4 regions of the Pantoea nemavictus genome follow, and region 2 is predicted to be linked to each of the others. Evidence: riboswitches for the same ligand, from Rfam matches in the RefSeq annotation. Region 2 holds a riboswitch; each other region holds the start of a gene.
What was found. Region 2 has a riboswitch for thiamine pyrophosphate ahead of WH298_RS23195 (FAD-dependent oxidoreductase). Riboswitches for the same ligand answer to the same signal wherever they lie in the genome.

Region 1 (3,170 bases), on a different contig from region 2:
AGTAGCAGCAGCGCCATGCCAATTAACACGGTATCGGTAAAACGCGCATGCCATGAGTCGCGCGGGTCGCGCCAGCCGCGAATGCTCTGGCTGCCAGTGGGAATTGCTTTGCTAAAGCGCTGACTCAGCAGTACCAATAATAAACAACAGCCAAGCTGTAGCAGGGCCAGCAGTGCCGCACGGCCAGGATCATAATCAAAATTCAGCGCCTGATAGATCGCCAGTTCTAGCGTGGTGGCCTGCGGTCCGCCGCCCAGCGCCAGCACGGTGGCGAAGCTGGCGAAGCACAGCATAAAGATCAGTGCCGCTGTAGGCAGAATCTGGCGGCGCAGCCACGGCCACTCCAGCAGTCGAAACAGATTCCAGCCGCGCAGGCCGAGCTGCGCGGCTAATTGTCGCTGCTCGCCTGGGATGCTCTCAAGCGCCTGCAGCAGCATGCGCGTTGCCAGCGGCAGATTAAAGAACACGTGCGCCAGCAGAATGCCCTGCAAACCATACGGGGAAAAGTGGTAGTCGAATCCCAGTGTCGTACACAGTTGTGCCAGCCAGCCGCTGCGGCCGTAAACGCTCAGCAGGCCAAATACCGCCACCAGCACCGGCAGCACCAGCGTCATAGCACACAGACGCAGCAGCAGATTACGACCGGGGAAACGGCGGCGATAGAGCGCGCGTGCCAGCAGGATGGCTGGCAGCACCGACAGCAGCGCCGATAGCAGTGCTTGCTCGAAGGAGAAGGCCAGCACGTGGTGCAGGTAGCTGTCGCTGAGCAGTGCGCGCCAGTCAGTGGCCGGCGCGACCATCACTAAAGCGCCAAAGGCCAGCAGTGCGACCGCGCACAGCAGCAGCGCGGTCGCGCTGCCGGGAATCAACCAGCCAGGCATTAACGGCTAACGGCGCGTTGCCATGCGCTGATCCATGCAGCGCGATGGTCGGCCACTTCCGCTGGCGTGAATTGCAGCGCTTTGGCGGGGACCTGCAGCGATTGATAACCGGCAGGCAACTCGCTTTTAATCACCGGATACATCCAGTTGCCGGTGGGAATGGTCTGCTGGAAAGCCGGCGACACCATAAACTGCATGAACTGTTGCGCCAGCTGTGGCTGTTTGCTGCTGGCCAGCTGCGCGGCAACTTCTACCTGTAAATAGTGGCCTTCGCTAAATTCGGCCGCGGCGTAGTTCTCTTTCTTCTCTTCGATGATGTGGTAAGCCGGAGAGGTGGTGTAACTCAACACCAAATCGCCTTCGCCTTTGAGGAACAGGCCGTAGGCTTCACTCCAGCCTTTGGTGACGGTAACGGTTTTTTTCGCCAGCTTCTGCCACGCATCGGGCGCGTTGTCGCCATAGACTTTCTGCATCCACAGCAGCAGGCCAAGACCCGGCGTGCTGGTGCGCGGATCTTCATAAATCACGCGCCATTTTTCCGGGCTCTCAACCAGCTCCTTCAGGCTTTTAGGCGGATTCTTCAACTTGTTCTTATCGTAGACGAAGGCGAAGTAGCCGTAATCGAACGGGATAAAGGTGTCGTTGTGCCAGCCATCCGGCAGTGTTAACGCTTTGGTATCGACGCTGCTTTTGGCAAACAGGCCGGTTTTCTCCGCTGCCTGCACCAGATTGTTATCGAGGCCCAGCACCACATCGGCTTTGCTGTTTTTGCCTTCCATACGCACACGATTCAGCAGCGACACGCCATCTTCCAGCGCGACGTATTTCAGTTCACAGCCGCACTGCGCTTCAAAGGCTTTTTTGACCGCCGGACCTGGACCCCAATCGGCAGAGAATGAGTCGTAGGTGTAAACCGTCAGAACCGGTTTGGCAGCGAAAACCGGTGCCGCAACCAGCAACAACACAGGCAGAACTTTGTTTAACACTTTGCGCTCCTTGAGGAGAAGATAAGGTTGAGTCGCAAAGGATCTGAGGAGTGGGCATCTCAAATCCCTACGCCGGTATTAGCCGGATCAGGTTCGACGGGTCTTTCTCAGCCACAAAATAAGGCACCCCGTTGAGAACGGCTCATTCTAGACATTTATATGACAGCGCGAAAGGATCACCGGCTGGAAGTCTGGTGCCACGCTTCCCGGTGCGCATGAATGCGCACCTTACAAAACTGCGCCGGCGCGATGTTCACAGCTCCGGAGGCGCAAACCAGGCGGATTTGAAGTCAAACCAGCCGAGCGTATTCAGCCGCACGCCGCGCATGCTGCGTTGCCCCTCCAGCAGCAGCCAATGATGGAAAAGCGGGTGCAGATAGTCGCTGTCGATCAGCTGCTTACTCCACTCCGCCAGCGGTAAAGCTTTCTGCCGCCAGCGCGCCGCGTCGGCTTGCCAGTCAATCGGGATGCAATGATGCATCAAAGGCAGTTCGAACAGCTGAGCAAACAGCGCGTACTCCAGCGGCAGGGTAAAATTGACGCTACCGAGCCAGATATCACTCTCGCCTTCACCCTCGAACCACTCTTCGTAACTGACTTCGCGCGTAATCAACTCAACACCTTGCTGCGCCAGTAACGGACGCAGGGCGTTGGCGATACCTTCATGCTCAACGTGGTTGTTGTACCAGCTGAGCGTGAATTGGGTTAAGCCTGCTGGTTTCTCGGCAGCCGTAAGATCGCGACGATGATGCCAGCGCGGCAGCAGGCCATAGGCCGGGAACCAGTAACGCTGATAGCCGACGCCAGCATGATTAAGCAGGGCGATAGGATTGAATAAATAGCTCACCCAGCGGCGGAAATGCGCATCTTGTCCCAGGTGTGAGCGCTGATCAAACAGGAGGAAATAACAGCCCTCTTCCAGGCGGCTCTCTTCCGATTTCTCATCAGCGTTTTCGCCCTGCAGTTTTACGCCGGCATACACCAGCTCGTCGCTGATCTCCGGCAGCACCCAAATCGATACATCGTCGATCAAGGCGCGATAGCCGAAGTAATCATCAAAGGCGGCAATTTTCAGCTGCGTTTGCTGATTACGCACCACGCTGTAGGGGCCGGTACCAATCGGCTGACGGGCAAAGTGGCGTAGCGTCTGCCATTCGCGTGGCAGGATCATCGCACTGACGCTGGCCAGCAGCCACGGTAGCCAATCGTCCGGCTGGCTTAGGTGAATATCCAGCGTCCAGGGGGCTGGTGAATGCAGCTTTTCGATATGGGAAAACAGCGGTTGACTGCGCACGCGCTCCAG
Region 2 (3,170 bases):
ACCACCACTACGCGCGCGTTGCGCAGTTTGCGCTGCCCGTCTTCACCCACTTCCGGCAGCATCATCTGGCGTTGATAGCGTTCCATATCGCCGCCCATCAGTTGAGATTTGCCAGGCCAAAGATGGGCGTGGACGCACTCGCCATATCGCGCTTCTCCATCAATCCGGCGCTACATGCCGCTCGCCCGGCTTCAATCGCCTGACGGAAAGCGTTGGCCATCACGATGGGATCGCCCGCTTTGGCGACCGCGGTATTCAGCAAAATGCCATCGAAACCCATCTCCATCGCCTGCGCCGCCTGCGACGGCGCACCAATCCCGGCATCAATGATCAGCGGAACATCGCTAAACCAGGCGCGCATCGCGCGCAGGCCGTCGATATTGCGCAATCCCTGGCCGGAACCGATCGGCGCGCCCCACGGCATCAACAGTTCACAGCCTGCCGCCAGCAACTTTTCGCCAACGATCAGATCTTCAGTGGTGTAGGGAAATACCTGGAAGCCGTCTGCACAGAGAATGCGCGCCGCTTCCACCAGCGCGAACGGATCGGGCTGCAGCGTGTCGGCGTGGCCGATCACTTCCAGCTTGATCCACGCGGTATTGAACAGTTCCCGTGCCATATGTGCGGTGGTGACCGCCTCTTTCACCGTGTGACAGCCGGCGGTGTTCGGTAACACGCGGATGTTGAGTCCGGTCAGCAGATCGCGAAATGCTGCACCGGCAGCGCCTTCACGTCGCAGGCTAACGGTGATGATTTCGCTGCCAGACGCGGCAATCGCCTGCTGTAAAATCGCCGGCGAAGGATAGCCCGCGGTGCCGAGTAGGAAGCGTGATTGGGGATCATGATCGTAAAACATCGCTTAGCCTCCCTGCATCGGTGACAGCACTTCCAGCTGGCAACCTTCATCCAGCAGCTGCGTGTCGTACTGGCTTTTCGGCACGAAGGCGCCGTTAAAGGCGGTGGCCACGCAGGCCACATCAATTTGCTGCTCGATCAACAATTCGCTCAGGCTGGTGGCCTGGGTGCTGATGGCGCGGCCATTAAGCTGAATGTTCATAGGATTGCTCTCCAGATAGGCGCTGCATCAGCTGCTCTGCCAGCATCGGTGCCAGCAGAAAACCGTGGCGATACATGCCGTTGAGATAAAAGGTGTCATTTTGAAAGTGAATTTCCGGCAGATTGGCCGGATAGGCCGGACGCAGCCCGCTGCCGCTCTCGATGACGCGCGCTTCCGCTAATGCCGGATGAATAGCGTAAGCGGCGCTGAGTAACTCCATCATGGCGCGGGCACTGATTGGGCTGGCATCGTCGCTCTCAACCATGGTGGCGCCGAGCATGAAATGGCCGCCGCGACGCGGCACCAGATAGCAGGGAAAACGCGGATGCAACAGGCGGATCGGACGGGAAAACTGCACCTCATCGCTGTGCAAAATCAGCATCTCACCGCGCACTGCGCGCAGGCGCGGCAGTTCGGGCGCCGCATGGATACCTCGACAATCAATAATCTGACCGCTTGGCGCATGCGAGCTGAAGACTACGCCGTGGGCGATCAGCTTTTCACGCATCTCCTGCAGCGCCAGGCGCGGATCGAGATGCGCTTCCTGAGCGAAGAACAGACCGCGCGCAAAGCGCCCTTCCAGCGCCGGTTCGATGTGGCAGGGATCGACCCATTGATGTTGCTCGGTCATGCGGGCGAAACGGTTGAGTTCCTGGCTATCGCGTGGCGGCGCCACCACCAGCGTACCCTGATGCTCGACGCTGCTGACGCGCTGTTGCCACCACGCGGCAGAGTGCTGTCCAAGGGAGATCACCTCGCGCGGTGCGCTTTCGGATTCGCACCAGGGCGCCAGCATGCCACCCGCAAACCAGGAAGCCGGACGCCGCGATGCATCGCCGATCACCTCAACGTCTTCACCGCGTTCCGCCAGCAACGTTGCCACGCACAAGCCGGCCACGCCGCAGCCGAGCACGCTCCAGCGGCTCACAGCGCCTGTTCCAGGATGTTTAAAAAGGGGAAGTTCACATCGGCCTCTCAGTGTTGACTGAGACCCGCAGATACAGGAGAAGGGAAAGGGCGCCAACCATCGAGCTTGCCTTAGCGCCAGACAGCCAAACTAACAAGCTGTCAGTCTTCCTACGCCAGTATCAACTGGGTCAGGTTCAAAGGGTCGCTAAGCCGCGCAGTGCGCTATTAGCCTCTCAGTCTCTGTGGCGAGACTCCCCCGACGCGTCTATTTGTATTGCAGGCGATGGTCGCCGTCAAGCGCGGAATAACTACATTAAGGGTGTGGTTAAATTGTTTTCTCCATACTTAAACCCAAAATAATTCGAGTTGCAGGAAGGCGGCAAGTGGGTTCATCCCCAGGAGCATACTGAAGTATGTGACTGGGGTGGACACGCGCAGCCAACGCACCTGCAGCTCGAAGTATGACGGGTTTCGCGTCGGTGGATCATAAACGTAACATATGGTATACAAACACATTATTGCTGAGAGTATGGATTTCTCTCTTAATTTAATAGCGCGAACAAATTACAGGTGATGTCGGAATAATCATGAACAATATTAAAATTGCATTTATTAAAGCCGGATGGCACAAAGAAATTGTCCATAACGCTCTGGTGGGTTTCGAAAAAGAATTAGCCGATCAATCCGTTGAAGCGCAATTAAAAGTGCTGGAAGTGCCTGGCGCATTTGAAATGCCGCTGTTGGCTAAGCGTCTGGCAGAAACCGGCAAATACGATGCGATTGTCTGCGCGGCGCTGGTGGTGGACGGCGGTATCTATCGCCATGATTTCGTCGCGGCAGCCGTGGTGGATGGCCTGATGAACGTACAGCTGACGACCAACGTGCCGGTGTTTTCCGTGTCATTAACCCCGCATAATTTCCAGCCGGTTGAGGTCATCGAAAACTTCTATACCGAGCATTTCATCAAGAAAGGCAAAGAAGCCGCGCGTGCTGTGCTGGCTATTCATAATCTTTCGATTGATTGAAACGTATAAAAGGGAGCAACGAATTAGCTGCTCCCTTTTTAATTATTCCGCCTACCCAAGGTTAAATTTCAGAATAGTGCCAGCTGCATATACGGCAATTATCCGTCCCCCTTCCTGACTTGCCTCGACTTAATGTTTCACACTCATCAAATGATTTTCCTTCAAATGTCGGCGCGGCT
Region 3 (3,170 bases), on a different contig from region 2:
ATCAACAACCGGATACAGCCCCAGTTTCGGGGCCGTGGCAGGAAAGGCGTCGGTCATACATTTTCCTCTTTAAGGGTATCGGCAGCGTGATAGATCTCGCCGCCACGATTGCGGAAAGTATCCGCCATTTGCGCCATGCCCATTTCAATTGGCTGAGCTTCAGCCTGTTGGCGTGCAGCAAACTCGCGTACTTCCTGGGTGATTTTCATTGAGCAGAATTTTGGGCCGCACATTGAACAAAAGTGTGCCACTTTTCCCGATTCCTGCGGCAAGGTTTCATCGTGATAGGCGCGCGCAGTGTGCGGATCGAGCGCCAGATTGAACTGATCTTCCCAACGGAATTCAAAGCGCGCTTTCGACATCGCATTGTCGCGGATCTGCGCGCCCGGGTGGCCTTTCGCCAGATCCGCCGCGTGCGCAGCGATCTTGTAGGTGATCAGTCCCTGCTTCACATCCTCTTTGTTCGGTAAGCCGAGGTGCTCTTTCGGCGTCACGTAACACAGCATGGCGCAGCCAAACCAGCCAATCATCGCGGCACCGATGCCGGAAGTGAAGTGGTCGTAACCCGGTGCGATGTCGGTGGTGAGCGGGCCGAGCGTGTAAAATGGCGCTTCGTGGCAGTGTTCCAGCTGTTCGGTCATGTTGCGGCGAATCATCTGCATCGGTACGTGCCCGGGGCCTTCAATCATCACCTGCACATCGTATTCCCAGGCGATTTTGGTCAGTTCACCCAGCGTATGCAGCTCGGCAAACTGGGCTGCATCATTGGCATCCTGAATTGAGCCGGGACGCAGGCCATCGCCGAGCGACAGGGCCACATCGTAGGCGGCGCAGATTTCACAAATCTCGCGGAAGTGCAGATAGAGAAAGCTTTCAGTGTGATGTGACAAACACCATTTCGCCATAATCGATCCGCCGCGAGACACAATGCCGGTGAGACGTTTAGCCGTCATTGGCACATAGCGCAGCAGCACACCAGCGTGGATGGTGAAGTAATCGACGCCTTGCTCCGCTTGTTCTAACAGCGTATCGCGGAAAATGTCCCAGTTGAGGTCTTCCGCAATTCCATTCACCTTTTCCAGCGCCTGATAAATTGGCACCGTACCAATCGGCACCGGGCTGTTACGCAGAATCCATTCACGCGTTTCATGGATGTAGCGGCCGGTTGAGAGATCCATCACAGTGTCTGCGCCCCATCGCGTTGACCACACCAGTTTCTCCACTTCTTCTTCAATCGATGAACTTACCGCCGAATTGCCGATATTGGCATTCACCTTCACCAGGAAGTTGCGGCCAATAATCATCGGTTCGGATTCGGGGTGGTTGATGTTGGAAGGAATAATGGCGCGACCGCTGGCCACTTCCTGGCGGACAAATTCAGCGGTGATATTTTCCGGCAGATTGGCACCAAAGCTGTGTCCGGGATGCTGTTGTAGCAGTACTTCACTGCGAATACGCTCGCGGCCCATGTTTTCACGCAGTGCGATGAACTCCATCTCCGGTGTGATGATGCCTTGGCGTGCATAGTGCAGTTGGGTAACGCAGCGTCCCGCTTTGGCACGACGCGGTTGCGGCAGATGCTCAAAACGCAAATGATCCAAGCCTTCATCCGCCAGACGCTGTTGGGTGTAACGGGAACTCAGCTGGTGGATAGTTTCACTGTCACCACGTTCGGCGATCCACTCTGCGCGTAGCCTGGCGAGCCCTTGATGGACATCAATAGTGGCTTCTGGATCACCATAAGCGCCGGCAGTGTCATATACCGGCACCGCTTCATTCTGCTCAAACTGCGGATGATCTTTGCTGCCGCCGATGTGCGTCGGGCTCAGCTGTATCTCGCGCATCGGTACGCGAATATCCGCGCGGCTGCCGATGATCCAGATGCGTTTTGAATGAGGGAAAGCGGTTCCCTGCAGGGAATCGATAAATTCCTGTGCCTGAGCACGTTGTTCACGACGAGAAGTTTTAACAGCAGACATAGCAAGTTTCCTGTGAATGTTGGAAGTTGCTTGTCCAGAGTTCGGAAGGAGTAACAGAAACGATGCTGGGCGCCAACGTGCATCGTGCTGATGATGTCTACTCTTGTTCCCTTCGCAGGTACTAACCTGATCAGGTTCCGCGGATCCCGAATTAACGGTCTCAGCCCCACTGGGCACTCCGACAAGTTGGTGTTTTACGATATAAGCTACTTTGCTTGCTATTTCACGCCTGGGCAGTGCTCGTGACCGTCACGTACTACGTGTACGCTCCGGTCCCTGCGCGCTGTCCGAGCGTGAACTCGCTGCGCACGCTACGCTTATATCGCAAAATTTGGCTCTTGATTGTCGTTAAAGAGGACAATAAAAAAGCCCATTTAGCATAAGAGGGCTTTTTTCGAATAACAAGTTTTTTACAACAGCGGGCATTCAAGCCGGGCGGGCGATGATGCTGTCATTGGCAACCGGTAGATGCGCCAGCTGATTATCCCAGGCAAGTTGTACCAGCTTATCTTCCAGCGTGAAACGTGATTCCAGCACTTCGCCGACTTCAGAGAGCGCCGTTTGAAAATCCACGCAATTATCGTCGTTGATAGCCTGCTGCAGGTGGCTGTCGTAGAGCTGCATCATGTGGTCTGTATTCGCCTCTAATGCCGGATAGATCTGCGCGGCAACCATCAGCGGGTTATCACCCTGCATCTCACTAATAATGTGTTCATACACGCTGAAATGACCGGTTGAAAGGTAGTCCACCAGATTGTGGCAAAAGGCATCGAGTGCCTGTTCATCCAGCGTGGTTAACGCATCTTTTTGTGGCTTCATGCCAATAAGCTCATAGTACGTGACGAGCAACTGTCGGCGGGCATGCAACCATGAATCAACCAATTCATTTCCGCCGCCTACACGCTCTGTCAGGTCATCTAACTGGTTAAGCATATGGGGCTCCAGGTAGGTTATAGTTGTTTATTACACACTTAATATTAGAGTTTCAGCGTGTGGTTTGACGCTAAGGACAACGATTAAGATGCAACGTGAGATCTCAAGCTTAGACGCTGGATGGTGGATTGTCAGCCATGAGCAAAAACTTTGGTTGCCGCAAGGCGAGCTGCCGCATGGCTTATCCACCGAGTTTGGACTTAGTGGCAGCCACGCGATTTTGATTGGCGAATGGCAGGGCGAAAATGTCTGGCTGGT
Region 4 (3,170 bases), on a different contig from region 2:
ATTTTTAGTTTTTTCATATTGATATCCTTCTCCTCGAATGAATGTCTCTGGCTCCTGCCAGGTAGGGGTCAAAACAGGGTAAATGGCGCAATAACCATAAATTTGATGTCTTTCTCATCCTGGAAGATGTTGCCGTAACCACCGCTATAGCTGGGGAGATCGCTGTGATTGTCGTAGCGGGTGTAGTGCAGTTTGAATTGGGTGTCTTTGGCGCGCCCTTGCTGGATGGTGTAAACCAGATCGAGATTCCACGCTGACTCTTTCAGGCGCTGACTTTGATCGTAAACCGGATTGGTGGACGGTTTTGCATCCCAACCGTATGCGTAAGAAGTGCCGACCTGCCAGCCCGGCAATTGCCAGTGCCCCAGATCTACCATTACGCCAGCAAACAGCGCTTTCTCGCCGTTGGCGTTCCAGTCGGAGCGGGAATCCCACCATACATCGAGGCGACCATTGGAGCTGGCATAAGAAGGCGTCATACGTTGCAGGAAGAATCCCTGGTTGCCCTCGGCTTTTACCCAGGTGCCTTCGAGGCGGAAATCAAATGCGCCTAGCGTGTAGCCGAAAGTCAGCGCCTGCAGCCAGGCGAGGCCATCATAAACATCGTTTACAGCCCCCGCGCCGCTGTTGTCGCGGTCCTTCGCGCCATAAAACTGATAGCTGGTGCGCAGCGGCCCATTGGCGAGCGGCAGCTGATAAGACGCTTTGGCAAAATACTGATCCATGTAATCTGCCGCCTGACCGTAAGCGCCTTCCAGTACCAGATGGTTTTTAAAATCATATTTGGCACCGAAGGATTGCAGCCAGGGGATTTCCGTCACGCCATCGGCTTTGCGGAAGTTATACATGTCGCGATACCACGGCGCTTTGTACTCGTCGGTCCACATCCATGCGAGGGAAAGGGCGCCCGCATCGCTAAAATCAAAGGTGGTGCCGGCTTCAACGCCGCGATAGGTTCCGGGCAGAAAGCTCCAGTGTGGTGCCAGTAAGGTCTGTCCGCTGGGTTGCAGATAACCTGCGCGTAGCCAGTTTTCCTGCCATTTCGCTTTGAGCGCGGCCTTATAAAGACTTAAGCCACTCTTATCTCCGCTCCAGTCCTCATCCCAGCGCGTGCGGGCGTTGCTAAAGCCAATTTCGTTCGGTGCAGCGGGCCCACCATGACTCAGTTCCAGCGCACCAAAAGCCGCCAGATCGAGTCCAATCACATCACCCGCATAACCGGATGAGAAATCGAGATTGGCGTTGGCAGAAGCGTGATGCAGGTTGGCATCATATTGACCGTAATTACCTTTTTGCGCGTCCATCTCTTTACGATCGCGCTGGCGTTGCCAGTAGAAGATGTTTCCAGTGAGAGATGAATCGTCAATGAAACCGCTGGCTTGAGTGGGGGAAGTGGGAACAAAAACACCGGCAAACAGAGCCGTAATCACTGCCGCAGTGAGCGGCGCGCGTAAAATCCTGCGCATAGCAAATCCTCCTTGATGCTTCCATTAATAATAAATATTTCCGTACTGTTTCATCATGAAACGAGTTGCGAGGATGCTATTTTTCGCGACGCGAATTATCAATGTAATTTATTACAAAGTATGACGTGGCGCGCAAAAAGAGCCCGTTTTAAGGGCTTCAATCAATACGTTACACGAAGGTGCAGTTTGTCCCTTTGCGAGCGGGATTCAGGAATAAAGGCGTTTGCTTGCTTTCACCTACTGACTTCCCTATGCTCGAAGCGTTGTTTTGACTCGGGGTGCCCCTTTAATACAGGGCTGAGATACACCCGCTGACCTGATCTGGATAATGCCAGCGTAGGGAAGTCAGATGCCTGACCGCATTCGCCTTCTTGATCGCCGGTTGGGAGCTTTATGAAACAGCCTGATCCTCTTTCCCCCGCGCAACTCGCGCAATCTTTACAATTGCTACGTCAACAAGCGCCGCTGGTGCACTGCATGACCAACGACGTGGTGCAAACCTTTACTGCCAACGTGCTGCTGGCGCTGCATGCCTCACCCGCGATGGTGATTGATACGCAAGAAGCGGCGCAATTCGCTGGCTTTGCCGATGCGTTATTGATTAACGTCGGTACGTTAACGCGCGATCGTCGTGATGCGATGTTAGCGGCGGTGCAGGCAGCGCAAAAAGCGGGCACGCCATGGACGCTGGATCCGGTTGCGGTAGGCGCCTTATCGCTGCGCACCGAATTTTGTCAGCAGCTACTTGGTCTGCATCCGGCGGCGATTCGAGGTAACGCTTCAGAAATTCTCGCCCTGGCTAATCAGGCAACGGGCGGGCGCGGCGTAGATAGCCTGCATCAGGCTGATGCCGCGCTGAATGCTGCCCAACAGCTGGCGCAGAATTATGACACTGTGGTTGCGGTAACCGGCGAAGTCGATTACGTCACCGATGGCAGACAAACGCTGGCGATCCCCGGCGGCAGCCCGCTGATGACGCGGGTGGTCGGTACCGGTTGCGCGCTGTCGGCGGTGGTGGCGGCCTTTAGCTGCTTGCCTGGCGATCGCCTGCAGCATGTCGCTGCCGCCTGTCGTGTGATGTCGCTGGCCGGTGAAATGACGGCGCGCAATGTCGAAGGACCGGGCAGTTTTGTCGCTGCTTTCCTTGATGCGCTCTGGACGCTGGAGGTGGCAGTATGAAACGCATCAATGCTTTGACCATTGCCGGCACCGATCCAAGCGGTGGCGCAGGCATTCAGGCCGACCTCAAAGCCTTCTCCGCACTGGGCGCCTATGGCACCAGCGTTATTACTGCGCTGGTGGCGCAGAACACCTGCGGTGTGCAGTCGGTGTATCGCATCGAACCCGATTTCGTCGGCGCCCAACTTGATTCGGTGTTGGATGACGTGCGCATCGACGCGGCTAAGATCGGCATGCTGTCAGAAACGGCGATTGTAGAAGTGGTAGCCGCAAGGCTGAAACGCGCCAGCCTGCCGTTTGTGGTGCTGGATACGGTGATGATTGCGAAGAGCGGCGATGCGTTGCTGTCGCCGGATGCGGTGGCTAGCGTACGCGAACTGCTGCTGCCGCAGGTGTCGCTGATCACCCCGAACCTACCGGAAGCCGCAGCGCTGTTAGGACGTGCCATGGCGCAGGATGAAAAAACCATGTTACAGCAGGGTGATGCGTTGCTCGATCTTGGCTGCGAAGCGGTGCTGATGAAGG

Region 1: it holds a riboswitch for thiamine pyrophosphate, as region 2 does, so the genes downstream of both, thiB (thiamine ABC transporter substrate binding subunit) here and WH298_RS23195 (FAD-dependent oxidoreductase) in region 2, are expected to answer to the same signal.
Region 3: it holds a riboswitch for thiamine pyrophosphate, as region 2 does, so the genes downstream of both, thiC (phosphomethylpyrimidine synthase ThiC) here and WH298_RS23195 (FAD-dependent oxidoreductase) in region 2, are expected to answer to the same signal.
Region 4: it holds a riboswitch for thiamine pyrophosphate, as region 2 does, so the genes downstream of both, thiM (hydroxyethylthiazole kinase) here and WH298_RS23195 (FAD-dependent oxidoreductase) in region 2, are expected to answer to the same signal.

What each region holds. Positions count from the first base shown of each region.
Region 1 covers NZ_JBBGZW010000001.1:2,866,765-2,869,934, forward strand. The annotation lists gene thiP (thiamine/thiamine pyrophosphate ABC transporter permease ThiP) at 1-881, opposite strand, end outside; gene thiB (thiamine ABC transporter substrate binding subunit) at 881-1,867, opposite strand; TPP riboswitch at 1,914-2,008, opposite strand; gene sgrR (HTH-type transcriptional regulator SgrR) at 2,121-3,170, opposite strand, start outside.
Region 2 covers NZ_JBBGZW010000002.1:776,091-779,260, reverse strand. The annotation lists gene WH298_RS23210 (HesA/MoeB/ThiF family protein) at 1-86, opposite strand, end outside; gene WH298_RS23205 (thiazole synthase) at 98-856, opposite strand; gene thiS (sulfur carrier protein ThiS) at 860-1,057, opposite strand; gene WH298_RS23195 (FAD-dependent oxidoreductase) at 1,041-1,985, opposite strand; TPP riboswitch at 2,115-2,234, opposite strand; gene WH298_RS23190 (6,7-dimethyl-8-ribityllumazine synthase) at 2,554-2,991, shown strand; gene WH298_RS23185 (MFS transporter) at 3,121-3,170, opposite strand, start outside.
Region 3 covers NZ_JBBGZW010000001.1:2,364,114-2,367,283, forward strand. The annotation lists gene thiE (thiamine phosphate synthase) at 1-57, opposite strand, end outside; gene thiC (phosphomethylpyrimidine synthase ThiC) at 54-1,979, opposite strand; TPP riboswitch at 2,070-2,170, opposite strand; gene WH298_RS10815 (Rsd/AlgQ family anti-sigma factor) at 2,406-2,912, opposite strand; gene nudC (NAD(+) diphosphatase) at 3,001-3,170, shown strand, end outside.
Region 4 covers NZ_JBBGZW010000001.1:576,443-579,612, reverse strand. The annotation lists gene WH298_RS02695 (beta-N-acetylhexosaminidase) at 1-17, opposite strand, end outside; gene chiP (chitoporin ChiP) at 69-1,466, opposite strand; TPP riboswitch at 1,731-1,826, shown strand; gene thiM (hydroxyethylthiazole kinase) at 1,860-2,645, shown strand; gene thiD (bifunctional hydroxymethylpyrimidine kinase/phosphomethylpyrimidine kinase) at 2,642-3,170, shown strand, end outside.